DNA from 2 places in the Solibacillus sp. FSL K6-1126 genome. Region 2 is predicted to be linked to the other one. Evidence: a T-box and tRNA genes for the amino acid it is inferred to sense, from the RefSeq annotation. Region 2 holds a T-box; the other holds one or more tRNA genes.

Region 1 (4,750 bases), 1.0 Mb from region 2:
TGAACCGAGTGCTCTAGCCAACTGAGCTACACCGCCAGGATCTTTATTTTGGTTACAAATTATGGTGGAGCCTAGCGGGATCGAACCGCTGACCTCCTGCGTGCAAGGCAGGCGCTCTCCCAGCTGAGCTAAGGCCCCATAAATGATGGTCGGAATGACAGGATTCGAACCTACGACCCCTTGGTCCCAAACCAAGTGCTCTACCAAGCTGAGCTACATTCCGAAATAATATGGCGCGCCCGGCAGGAGTCGAACCCACAACCTTCTGATCCGTAGTCAGACGCTCTATCCAATTGAGCTACGGGCGCATATTGTTTATTTAAAAGATGGTGCCGAGGGCCGGAATCGAACCGGCACGGTGATCACTCACCGCAGGATTTTAAGTCCTGTGCGTCTGCCAGTTCCGCCACCCCGGCATTTTTTGGAGCGGAAGACGAGGTTCGAACTCGCGACCCCCACCTTGGCAAGGTGGTGTTCTACCACTGAACTACTTCCGCAAAATGCTTAAGATATTTTTACTCTGACAGTAATATGAAATTAAATGGTGCGGGTGAAGGGAGTCGAACCCCCACGCCTTGCGGCGCTAGATCCTAAGTCTAGTGCGTCTGCCAATTCCGCCACACCCGCTAAGCAGTATATAAACTGGTGAGCCATGAAGGACTCGAACCTTCGACCCTCTGATTAAAAGTCAGATGCTCTACCAACTGAGCTAATGGCTCTCTAAATGGTGCCGGCGAAAGGAGTCGAACCCTCGACCTACTGATTACAAGTCAGTTGCTCTACCAACTGAGCTACACCGGCATTTAGAAATGGTGGAGGATGACGGGCTCGAACCGCCGACCCCCTGCTTGTAAGGCAGGTGCTCTCCCAGCTGAGCTAATCCTCCAATGGGTATTTGCTGATTACACTTTCGTAACCGCATGTCCTATCTCTTAAGGACAAGATTTATATTATCATTACTTTTTTTATAATGCAATACCTTTTTTGAAATTATTTTTAAAAAATAAATTATTTTCTATTTTTTCCATGAACCAACTGAGATTGCTCATGAAAACGTTTACTTAGTATAACGAAATTCTAATATGTTTGTCTAATTTTATCAAGGCTTGTTTTTAATATTTATAAATCATTCTGATATAATTATTAATATTACTTATAAATATCAAGTGTTTTAGAATATACGACTACTTATTTATACATTTTATATACTGAAGCTGTCAAGAAAATGTCCGTACTTTTATCATTATTTTTTTTAAGTATTGATATAATGTACATTTTATTTATTTCCACCTATTGGTTTCTCAATATAGTCTTTATCTTTATGTTATTTTCATCATTTTTATTATTCTATAATAATTATTTCCGTGTTTAAATACGCTTAGAATTGCGCTATTTCATTAAATGATTTTGATGCATACCGCAGCCTTATTGGGATTCCACGATTCGGCCGTTAAATCCTTGTTATTTCACCTTTAAATTGCTTTTTACCATGTTCTTTAATGAACCGGGGATTTGATACCTCTATTTGAATTAATGATGGGAAATCCGATTAAAAAGCCCTCTAACATAGTGTCAACTAAACTTCTTGCATGCTCACAATCGACCTTCATTAAATAACCGGAAAATCTCTGCTTTCTTTTTCGCTCCTGCCTACTATCTTGTTCTCCCTTAATCCATGTTCCCTTCAACATAGTGATCGAGGATGTGCTTTTTCACGCAGTATCAATAAAACAATATAATCTTAAAGTAGATTCCGTTTGTGGGTTAATTGAATAAAAATATTTCAACACAGTTTTTTTATCTTTATTATAAAACAGCATAATATTGTGTAAGAAATTTCATCCCTTAAATTTAGCAGCATTGTTTATTATCTTAAGAGAGCTTTTACCGCAACAAAAAAACGCCAAGTACATTGTAATAAGTACTTAGCGTTTTTCGTCTTCCTATGTATGACCCGTACGGGATTCGAACCCGTGTTACCGCCGTGAAAGGGCGGTGTCTTAACCACTTGACCAACGGGCCGATGGCGGAGACAGAGGGATTTGAACCCTCGCGCCGCTTACGCGACCTACACCCTTAGCAGGGGCGCCTCTTCAGCCTCTTGAGTATGTCCCCAAAAATAGAAAAATGGCTCCGAAGGCAGGACTCGAACCTGCGACCTGCCGGTTAACAGCCGGATGCTCTACCAACTGAGCTACTTCGGAATAATACTATGGTGGGCCTAAATGGACTCGAACCATCGACCTCACGCTTATCAGGCGTGCGCTCTAACCAGCTGAGCTATAGGCCCTATTTAAAAACTGGAGCGGGTGATCGGAATCGAACCGACAACATCAGCTTGGAAGGCTGAGGTTTTACCACTAAACTACACCCGCATATGGTGGGTTTGGACGGAATCGAACCGCCGACACTTAGAGCTTCAATCTAATGCTCTACCAACTGAGCTACAAACCCACAAATGGCGGTCCCGACCGGGATCGAACCGGCGATCTCCTGCGTGACAGGCAGGCATGTTAACCGCTACACCACGGGACCATTTGGTTGCGGGGGCAGGACTTGAACCTGCGACCTTCGGGTTATGAGCCCGACGAGCTACCACTGCTCCACCCCGCGATAATATTATGTTTGAACCTGTTTTAAGTACCCAGTTTGTAAAAATGGAGGAGGTAGAGGGATTCGAACCCCCGCGCGGTGTTACCCGCCTGTCGGTTTTCAAGACCGATCCCTTCAGCCAGACTTGGGTATACCTCCGTTATATTTAATACGTTAACTGGTGGACCTTACAGGACTCGAACCTGTGACCGGACGGTTATGAGCCGTCTGCTCTAACCAACTGAGCTAAAGGTCCTTTAAGATGGCGGCAGAGGGAGTCGAACCCACGACCTTTCGGGTATGAACCGAGTGCTCTAGCCAACTGAGCTACACCGCCAGGATCTTTATTTTGGTTACAAATTATGGTGGAGCCTAGCGGGATCGAACCGCTGACCTCCTGCGTGCAAGGCAGGCGCTCTCCCAGCTGAGCTAAGGCCCCATAAATGATGGTCGGAATGACAGGATTCGAACCTACGACCCCTTGGTCCCAAACCAAGTGCTCTACCAAGCTGAGCTACATTCCGAAATAATATGGCGCGCCCGGCAGGAGTCGAACCCACAACCTTCTGATCCGTAGTCAGACGCTCTATCCAATTGAGCTACGGGCGCATATTGTTTATTTAAAAGATGGTGCCGAGGGCCGGAATCGAACCGGCACGGTGATCACTCACCGCAGGATTTTAAGTCCTGTGCGTCTGCCAGTTCCGCCACCCCGGCATTTTTTGGAGCGGAAGACGAGGTTCGAACTCGCGACCCCCACCTTGGCAAGGTGGTGTTCTACCACTGAACTACTTCCGCAAAATGCTTAAGATATTTTTACTCTGACAGTAATATGAAATTAAATGGTGCGGGTGAAGGGAGTCGAACCCCCACGCCTTGCGGCGCTAGATCCTAAGTCTAGTGCGTCTGCCAATTCCGCCACACCCGCTAAGCAGTATATAAACTGGTGAGCCATGAAGGACTCGAACCTTCGACCCTCTGATTAAAAGTCAGATGCTCTACCAACTGAGCTAATGGCTCTCTAAATGGTGCCGGCGAAAGGAGTCGAACCCTCGACCTACTGATTACAAGTCAGTTGCTCTACCAACTGAGCTACACCGGCATTTAGAAATGGTGGAGGATGACGGGCTCGAACCGCCGACCCCCTGCTTGTAAGGCAGGTGCTCTCCCAGCTGAGCTAATCCTCCAATATTCTAGCGAAGCGACGTCCTACTCTCACAGGGGGAAGCCCCCAACTACCATCGGCGCTAAAGAGCTTAACTTCCGTGTTCGGTATGGGAACGGGTGTGACCTCTTTGCCATCATCACTTCACTATAGTGGCCTTTAAATAAGCCTATATAAAAGAATTTCATTCTTTCAAAACTGGATAAACGTTTCATTGAGTTTGTGCAATAAAATGTGGTTAAGTCCTCGACCGATTAGTATTCGTCAGCTGCATGCGTCACCGCACTTCCACCTCGAACCTATCTACCTGATCGTCTTTCAGGGGTCTTACTTACTTGCGTAATGGGAAATCTCATCTTGAGGGGGGCTTCATGCTTAGATGCTTTCAGCACTTATCCCGTCCATACATAGCTACCCAGCGATGCCTTTGGCAAGACAACTGGTACACCAGCGGTATGTCCATCCCGGTCCTCTCGTACTAAGGACAGCTCCTCTCAAATTTCCTACGCCCACGACGGATAGGGACCGAACTGTCTCACGACGTTCTGAACCCAGCTCGCGTACCGCTTTAATGGGCGAACAGCCCAACCCTTGGGACCGACTACAGCCCCAGGATGCGATGAGCCGACATCGAGGTGCCAAACCTCCCCGTCGATGTGGACTCTTGGGGGAGATAAGCCTGTTATCCCCGGGGTAGCTTTTATCCGTTGAGCGATGGCCCTTCCATGCGGAACCACCGGATCACTAAGCCCGTCTTTCGACCCTGCTCGACTTGTAGGTCTCGCAGTCAAGCTCCCTTATGCCTTTACACTCTACGAATGATTTCCAACCATTCTGAGGGAACCTTTGGGCGCCTCCGTTACTCTTTAGGAGGCGACCGCCCCAGTCAAACTGTCCGCCTGACACTGTCTCCTACCCCGCTAAGGGGCATGGGTTAGAAGTTCAATACAACCAGGGTAGTATCCCACCGACGCCTCCTTCGAAGCTGGCGCT
Region 2 (4,750 bases):
ACGTCGCGATGATTTGCACCATTTGCCAATAATAACGAGAACTCTTCTTCCACCCTATTATTAATCATATTTTGATGAAGGTAATACATCAAAAGCGATTCCATTATTAGCACCACTATGAAGAAACAAACCGCCAATTTTGTAGAAATTTTATTCACTTTATTTTGCTCTCCTCACATAAAACGTCTTAAAATATAAATAGATTGTTAGCTAATTTAATCCCCAAAAAATGGCGTTAATAACGCAATAATTATTGTCATCCAATCAGAGTACAATAAAATTTCCATTATAATCATAATAATGCCATCTATCTTCATAAAAACGTCACTACGTTTTTGAAAAAACTCCATTTTCCTATAAATAGAGACATTAGTAAAGATGGAATCGAAAAACCTAGTACATAAAATAACATATACCATATACATCTATTTGGATCCGATATCCCTAAAGCAATAACTCCTGCCTAATTGGTCCAGTACATGGTGTCCAACCTGCTCAAACCCCATACCGATAATGATGGTGCCTAAATATCCCTTTGGGCGTGATTTAAATAAAAACATTGCGCTGATTTGTCTTAGTAAATCTATATTACATAAATCTCCTTTAACGAACTCAAAGAAGAAAAGGGCATATAAGATAAAAATGCCGGATAAAGAAGTAGTGAACATGGAGAAATAAAAGCCAAAAGCACAGCTCCATATGCAAAAAATGGGTTTATTTGGGTAATTAAATATTTTCACTAATCTTTTCATAAAACCGTATTCATTATTTTAGTAATAGCTAATGTTAGTATAAGTAATAAATATGGAGAAATTATGCAGGAAATTAATTTATAATTGTTTTGTGTCCTTATTTAGCAATATAGCTAAAACCGCCATTTTGAAAAAAGATGATCATAATGGCGGTTTTCATTTTAGTTAAGTATGAGACTTATATAAAAAAAGATCGATTATTTCCTCAGAGTGTTGTTCCACAATAGCGCCCGATTGCTGAATAAAACTTATAAAATGAGAAGTACATAATACTAACTAGTTTTATTGGTTATTAGTACTTAAACTCGTTAGATGCTTCGTCTAATTTTTGAAGTTCTTCTTCTATTTTTTTTACATCAATCCTTTCATATAGAGGTTCTATATTATTTAATTCAGTTGGTAATTCCGCAACTTCATCCCATCCGTTTAAAGAGGTACCTAACATTTGACGAATCTTATCACATCCGAATGGTAAGAAGGGATGTAATAATTGAGCTAAATTTTGAATAATGTAAACACAAGTTGCAAGCGTTTCTTCACATTGTTCAATATGTTTATTAACAGTAGTCCATGGTTGTTCTTCATCAAAGTAGCGATTTGACCTGCGAATAAAGTTAAAAATAGCTTCAATTGCCTGTTTCATTTCACCTGATTCGATATGTTCCCCAACTTTTGCATATAAGTGTTCCACATCTAATTTAATACTAATGTTTACTTTTGCTTGAGGGACTTTGTGATTAAAGGATTTTGCAATGAATTTCAACGTCCTATTCACAAAATTAGCAAATGCACCCAATAGTTCACTGTTGTGACTGTAGATAAATTCTCGCCAGGAAAAATCGGCGTCACGATTTTCTGGTGCATTGATTGTTAAAAAATAGCGAATCGAATCTGGATCATAATCTTTTAATATTTCTGGTACCCAAACTGCCCAATTTTGACTTGTAGAAAGTTTTCTTTTCTCTAATGTTAAATATTCATTTGAAACAATATGTGTTGGTAATCCCTCTTGACCTAGCCCCATTAAGATTGCTGGCCAAATTACTGTATGAAATGGGATATTATCTTTGCCATGAATATAATAGGAAATGGATTCCTCATTCCACCATTCAGAAACATCTTTTCCATTTTGTTTTACCCATTCTAAGCTTGCTGTGTAATATCCTGCTACTGCTTCAATCCAAACATAGATTTTCTTTTGTTCAAAGCCTTTTACAGGTACAGTTATCCCATTAGGTAAATCCCTTGTAACAGCTCTATCTGGTAGTCCTTCAGTTAAATAACGTTTAGTTAACTGTACGGCATTCTCTCGCCATCTTCCTTCTATAGATGCTTCATTAACAAAGTTCTCTAATTGCTGTTGAAAATGACTAAACTCATAATAATAATGTTCAGTTTCTCGGATTTCTGGCTCATTTCCGCAAATTTTGCATGTTTTATCTTTCAAGTCAAGTGGATCTAGAATGGTTGAACAATTGTCACATTGATCTCCACGTGCTTTTGCCCCACAATTTGGACACGTTCCTTCCACAAATCTGTCTGGTAAGAATTGATTATCTACTGTACAGTATGCTTGCTCAATCCTTTTTTTAAATAAAAAGCCATTCTCTAAAAGCTTTAAAAATATATTTTGTACAGCTTTATGATGATGTGATGCATCAGTTCTTGTATATAGATCATAAGTAAATCCTAATTCATTGAAGCATTGTAAAAATTCAGTGTGATAACGATCCGCAATTGCTGTTACTGTAGTATTTTCTTGATTTGCCCGTATTGAAATTGGCGTACCATTACAGTCACTACCTGATACATAAAGCACCCTTTCACCTTTTAAGCGATAATATCTTGCCAAAATATCTCCTGGCAAAAGTGCTGCTACATGACCTAAATGCAAAGAACCATTTGCATAAGGCCAAGCGCCTCCGATTAATACATTCATTCTATGTTTCCCCCTTATAATAAAAAAAGGCCTAATCGCAAATTGCGATTAGGACGAATTATCTCGTGGTACCACCTAATTTTACAAATAGCTTACACTATTTGCCTCTGCCAGTACGAAGTCATACTGCCGCTGTTGTAACGAGTGCTCATCTCGTCGTAGCCTACATATCGGTACGAAGCTCAAAGGCCATGTTCAGTAAATTCGTTTTGCTTCATTTCCACCATCAGAAGCTCTCTATAAAAACTCCAATACTTACTCTTCCTTATCAACGCTAAATATTACAACTATAATTTACCACAATGGTCAAAAAAGTCAAAATATTCTATTTGAGTTCGCTATACAATCTGGAAATTTTGGTAAAAAGTACCTTCCTTATTCAAAAATAGCTGCCGATCGTAATATAAGGTTAGCCAGATTTTTCTGGTTGACTTTTTTCTTTTAGGTCTTATTATAACGGAGTCGGGGTAGAACGTAGCGCCCGTGGAAGCTTAATCCCGTCAACAAAACTGTTCACCCCCTACTTGTATAAACATGTTTTTTTGAATATGTATAAAGATTTATAATCCTTTATTATGAAATTAGAGGACTCTACTTCACAAAGATATATCCAAAATAAAGTGTTAGTAATTTAACCCTTCTAATTTTTGGCAATACGAGACCAGATCATAACCGGAATTAATAATAAAGAGAGAATCCCTCCAATAAATGATAAAGTTAGATAACTTGATCCTGCCATAATCACTCCCGACAAGGCTCCACCAGCAGCTCCTGACAACGCCACGAAAACATCCAATGTACCTTGTGTTTTAGCCCTTGTAGAGGTTGTAGTTGAATCAACAATAAGTGCAGTCCCACTTATCAACCCAAAATTCCATCCTAATCCGAGTAGAGAAAGTGCAATCACCAGGAAAACCATGGAATCTCCTGGTGCAAATGCTGCTGTTAAACCCGCCAGAAGTAACGTAATTCCAGAAGCAATCGCCATAGCAGTACGTCCCAATTTATCAACAAGGATACCAGTAACCAGAGAAGGCAGATACATGGCACCTATATGAAAACCAATAACAATACCAACTTCCCCTATGCTATGCCCATGATGCCGCATATGAACAGGTGTCATTGTCATAATAGCTACCATTACAATTTGAGTGAGAACCATAATTGTCGCACCTACAATTATGCCTCTTCGGTTTTCTACTTGCTCTGTAATAGCTGAATGTGTTTTCTCATGCTTTTCTTTGTTGGACGCTTCTATTGATCTTGCTATTAGTAATGGATCTGGCCGAAGCATAGCAAAAAGCACAATTCCTGCTAAGATATATGCAGCTGCTGCTAAAATGAATGGTCCAGCAAGTGCTGGAACGCCAATAGAAAGAGCAATATCACCCATTACATTTACTAAATTCGGACCAGCAACTGCACCAAAAGTTGTAAAAACCATCGTAAGACTAATAGCAGTCGCTCTCTGTTTATTATTTGCTAAGTCCGTACCTGCATACCGAGCTTGTAAATTAGTTGCAGTTCCTGAACCATAAACAAGTAAAGATAGAAATAACAGCAAAACGCTATTTATAATAGCTGCAATGATGACCCCTATTGCCCCAAGCCCACCAATCATAAAACCTGTAGCCAGCCCGATACGACGTCCAGACGCTTGCGAAAGTCTCCCGACGATTAAAGCTGCTCCTGCTGAACCTAAAGTAAATAACGCGGAAGGAAGCCCGGCATAGGCTTCTGTACCAAGCATTTGCTGTGCAAGAAGCGCCCCCACCGTAACGCCTGCTGCTAATCCTGCCCCACCAAAAATTTGTGAGACACTTACAACGAATAATGTCCGCTTATATAACGCTTTTTGTTTTTCCGGATAAAGAATGTAGCTTTTCAGTGTAGCTGTTTGTTCTTCTGAAGATTCTACACGAGTTTTTTGTACCATATTCCTGCCTGCCTTTCTAAAAACCTTCCTACAAGATTTGGAATATCATAACACGCACATAAAAGCCATACAATATGAAAATTGTATGGCAAACAATATTTGATAACGCAAACAGAAATCCTT

The links. A T-box is a leader RNA that pairs with one kind of tRNA and senses whether it is charged. The one in region 2 lies ahead of metG (methionine--tRNA ligase), so its partner is inferred to be a tRNA-Met.
Region 1: it has a tRNA-Met gene. The T-box ahead of metG (methionine--tRNA ligase) is inferred to sense a tRNA for this amino acid. The anticodon was not compared.

Annotation. Positions count from the first base shown of each region.
Region 1 covers NZ_JBBOPD010000001.1:3,136,070-3,140,819, forward strand. The annotation lists tRNA gene MHH44_RS15555 (tRNA-Met) at 1-36, opposite strand, end outside; tRNA gene MHH44_RS15560 (tRNA-Ala) at 63-138, opposite strand; tRNA gene MHH44_RS15565 (tRNA-Pro) at 147-223, opposite strand; tRNA gene MHH44_RS15570 (tRNA-Arg) at 232-308, opposite strand; tRNA gene MHH44_RS15575 (tRNA-Leu) at 328-416, opposite strand; tRNA gene MHH44_RS15580 (tRNA-Gly) at 423-497, opposite strand; tRNA gene MHH44_RS15585 (tRNA-Leu) at 543-627, opposite strand; tRNA gene MHH44_RS15590 (tRNA-Lys) at 644-719, opposite strand; tRNA gene MHH44_RS15595 (tRNA-Thr) at 726-801, opposite strand; tRNA gene MHH44_RS15600 (tRNA-Val) at 811-886, opposite strand; tRNA gene MHH44_RS15605 (tRNA-Glu) at 1,951-2,022, opposite strand; tRNA gene MHH44_RS15610 (tRNA-Ser) at 2,025-2,115, opposite strand; tRNA gene MHH44_RS15615 (tRNA-Asn) at 2,129-2,204, opposite strand; tRNA gene MHH44_RS15620 (tRNA-Ile) at 2,214-2,290, opposite strand; tRNA gene MHH44_RS15625 (tRNA-Gly) at 2,302-2,375, opposite strand; tRNA gene MHH44_RS15630 (tRNA-Phe) at 2,379-2,454, opposite strand; tRNA gene MHH44_RS15635 (tRNA-Asp) at 2,460-2,535, opposite strand; tRNA gene MHH44_RS15640 (tRNA-Met) at 2,539-2,613, opposite strand; tRNA gene MHH44_RS15645 (tRNA-Ser) at 2,659-2,751, opposite strand; tRNA gene MHH44_RS15650 (tRNA-Ile) at 2,772-2,848, opposite strand; tRNA gene MHH44_RS15655 (tRNA-Met) at 2,856-2,929, opposite strand; tRNA gene MHH44_RS15660 (tRNA-Ala) at 2,956-3,031, opposite strand; tRNA gene MHH44_RS15665 (tRNA-Pro) at 3,040-3,116, opposite strand; tRNA gene MHH44_RS15670 (tRNA-Arg) at 3,125-3,201, opposite strand; tRNA gene MHH44_RS15675 (tRNA-Leu) at 3,221-3,309, opposite strand; tRNA gene MHH44_RS15680 (tRNA-Gly) at 3,316-3,390, opposite strand; tRNA gene MHH44_RS15685 (tRNA-Leu) at 3,436-3,520, opposite strand; tRNA gene MHH44_RS15690 (tRNA-Lys) at 3,537-3,612, opposite strand; tRNA gene MHH44_RS15695 (tRNA-Thr) at 3,619-3,694, opposite strand; tRNA gene MHH44_RS15700 (tRNA-Val) at 3,704-3,779, opposite strand; rRNA gene rrf (5S ribosomal RNA) at 3,789-3,904, opposite strand; rRNA gene MHH44_RS15710 (23S ribosomal RNA) at 3,992-4,750, opposite strand, start outside.
Region 2 covers NZ_JBBOPD010000001.1:2,093,711-2,098,460, forward strand. The annotation lists gene MHH44_RS10235 (sensor histidine kinase) at 1-158, opposite strand, end outside; partial or broken gene MHH44_RS10240 (cytochrome c biogenesis CcdA family protein) at 216-727, opposite strand; gene metG (methionine--tRNA ligase) at 1,045-2,691, opposite strand; T-box leader at 2,738-2,972, opposite strand; gene MHH44_RS10250 (MFS transporter) at 3,332-4,627, opposite strand.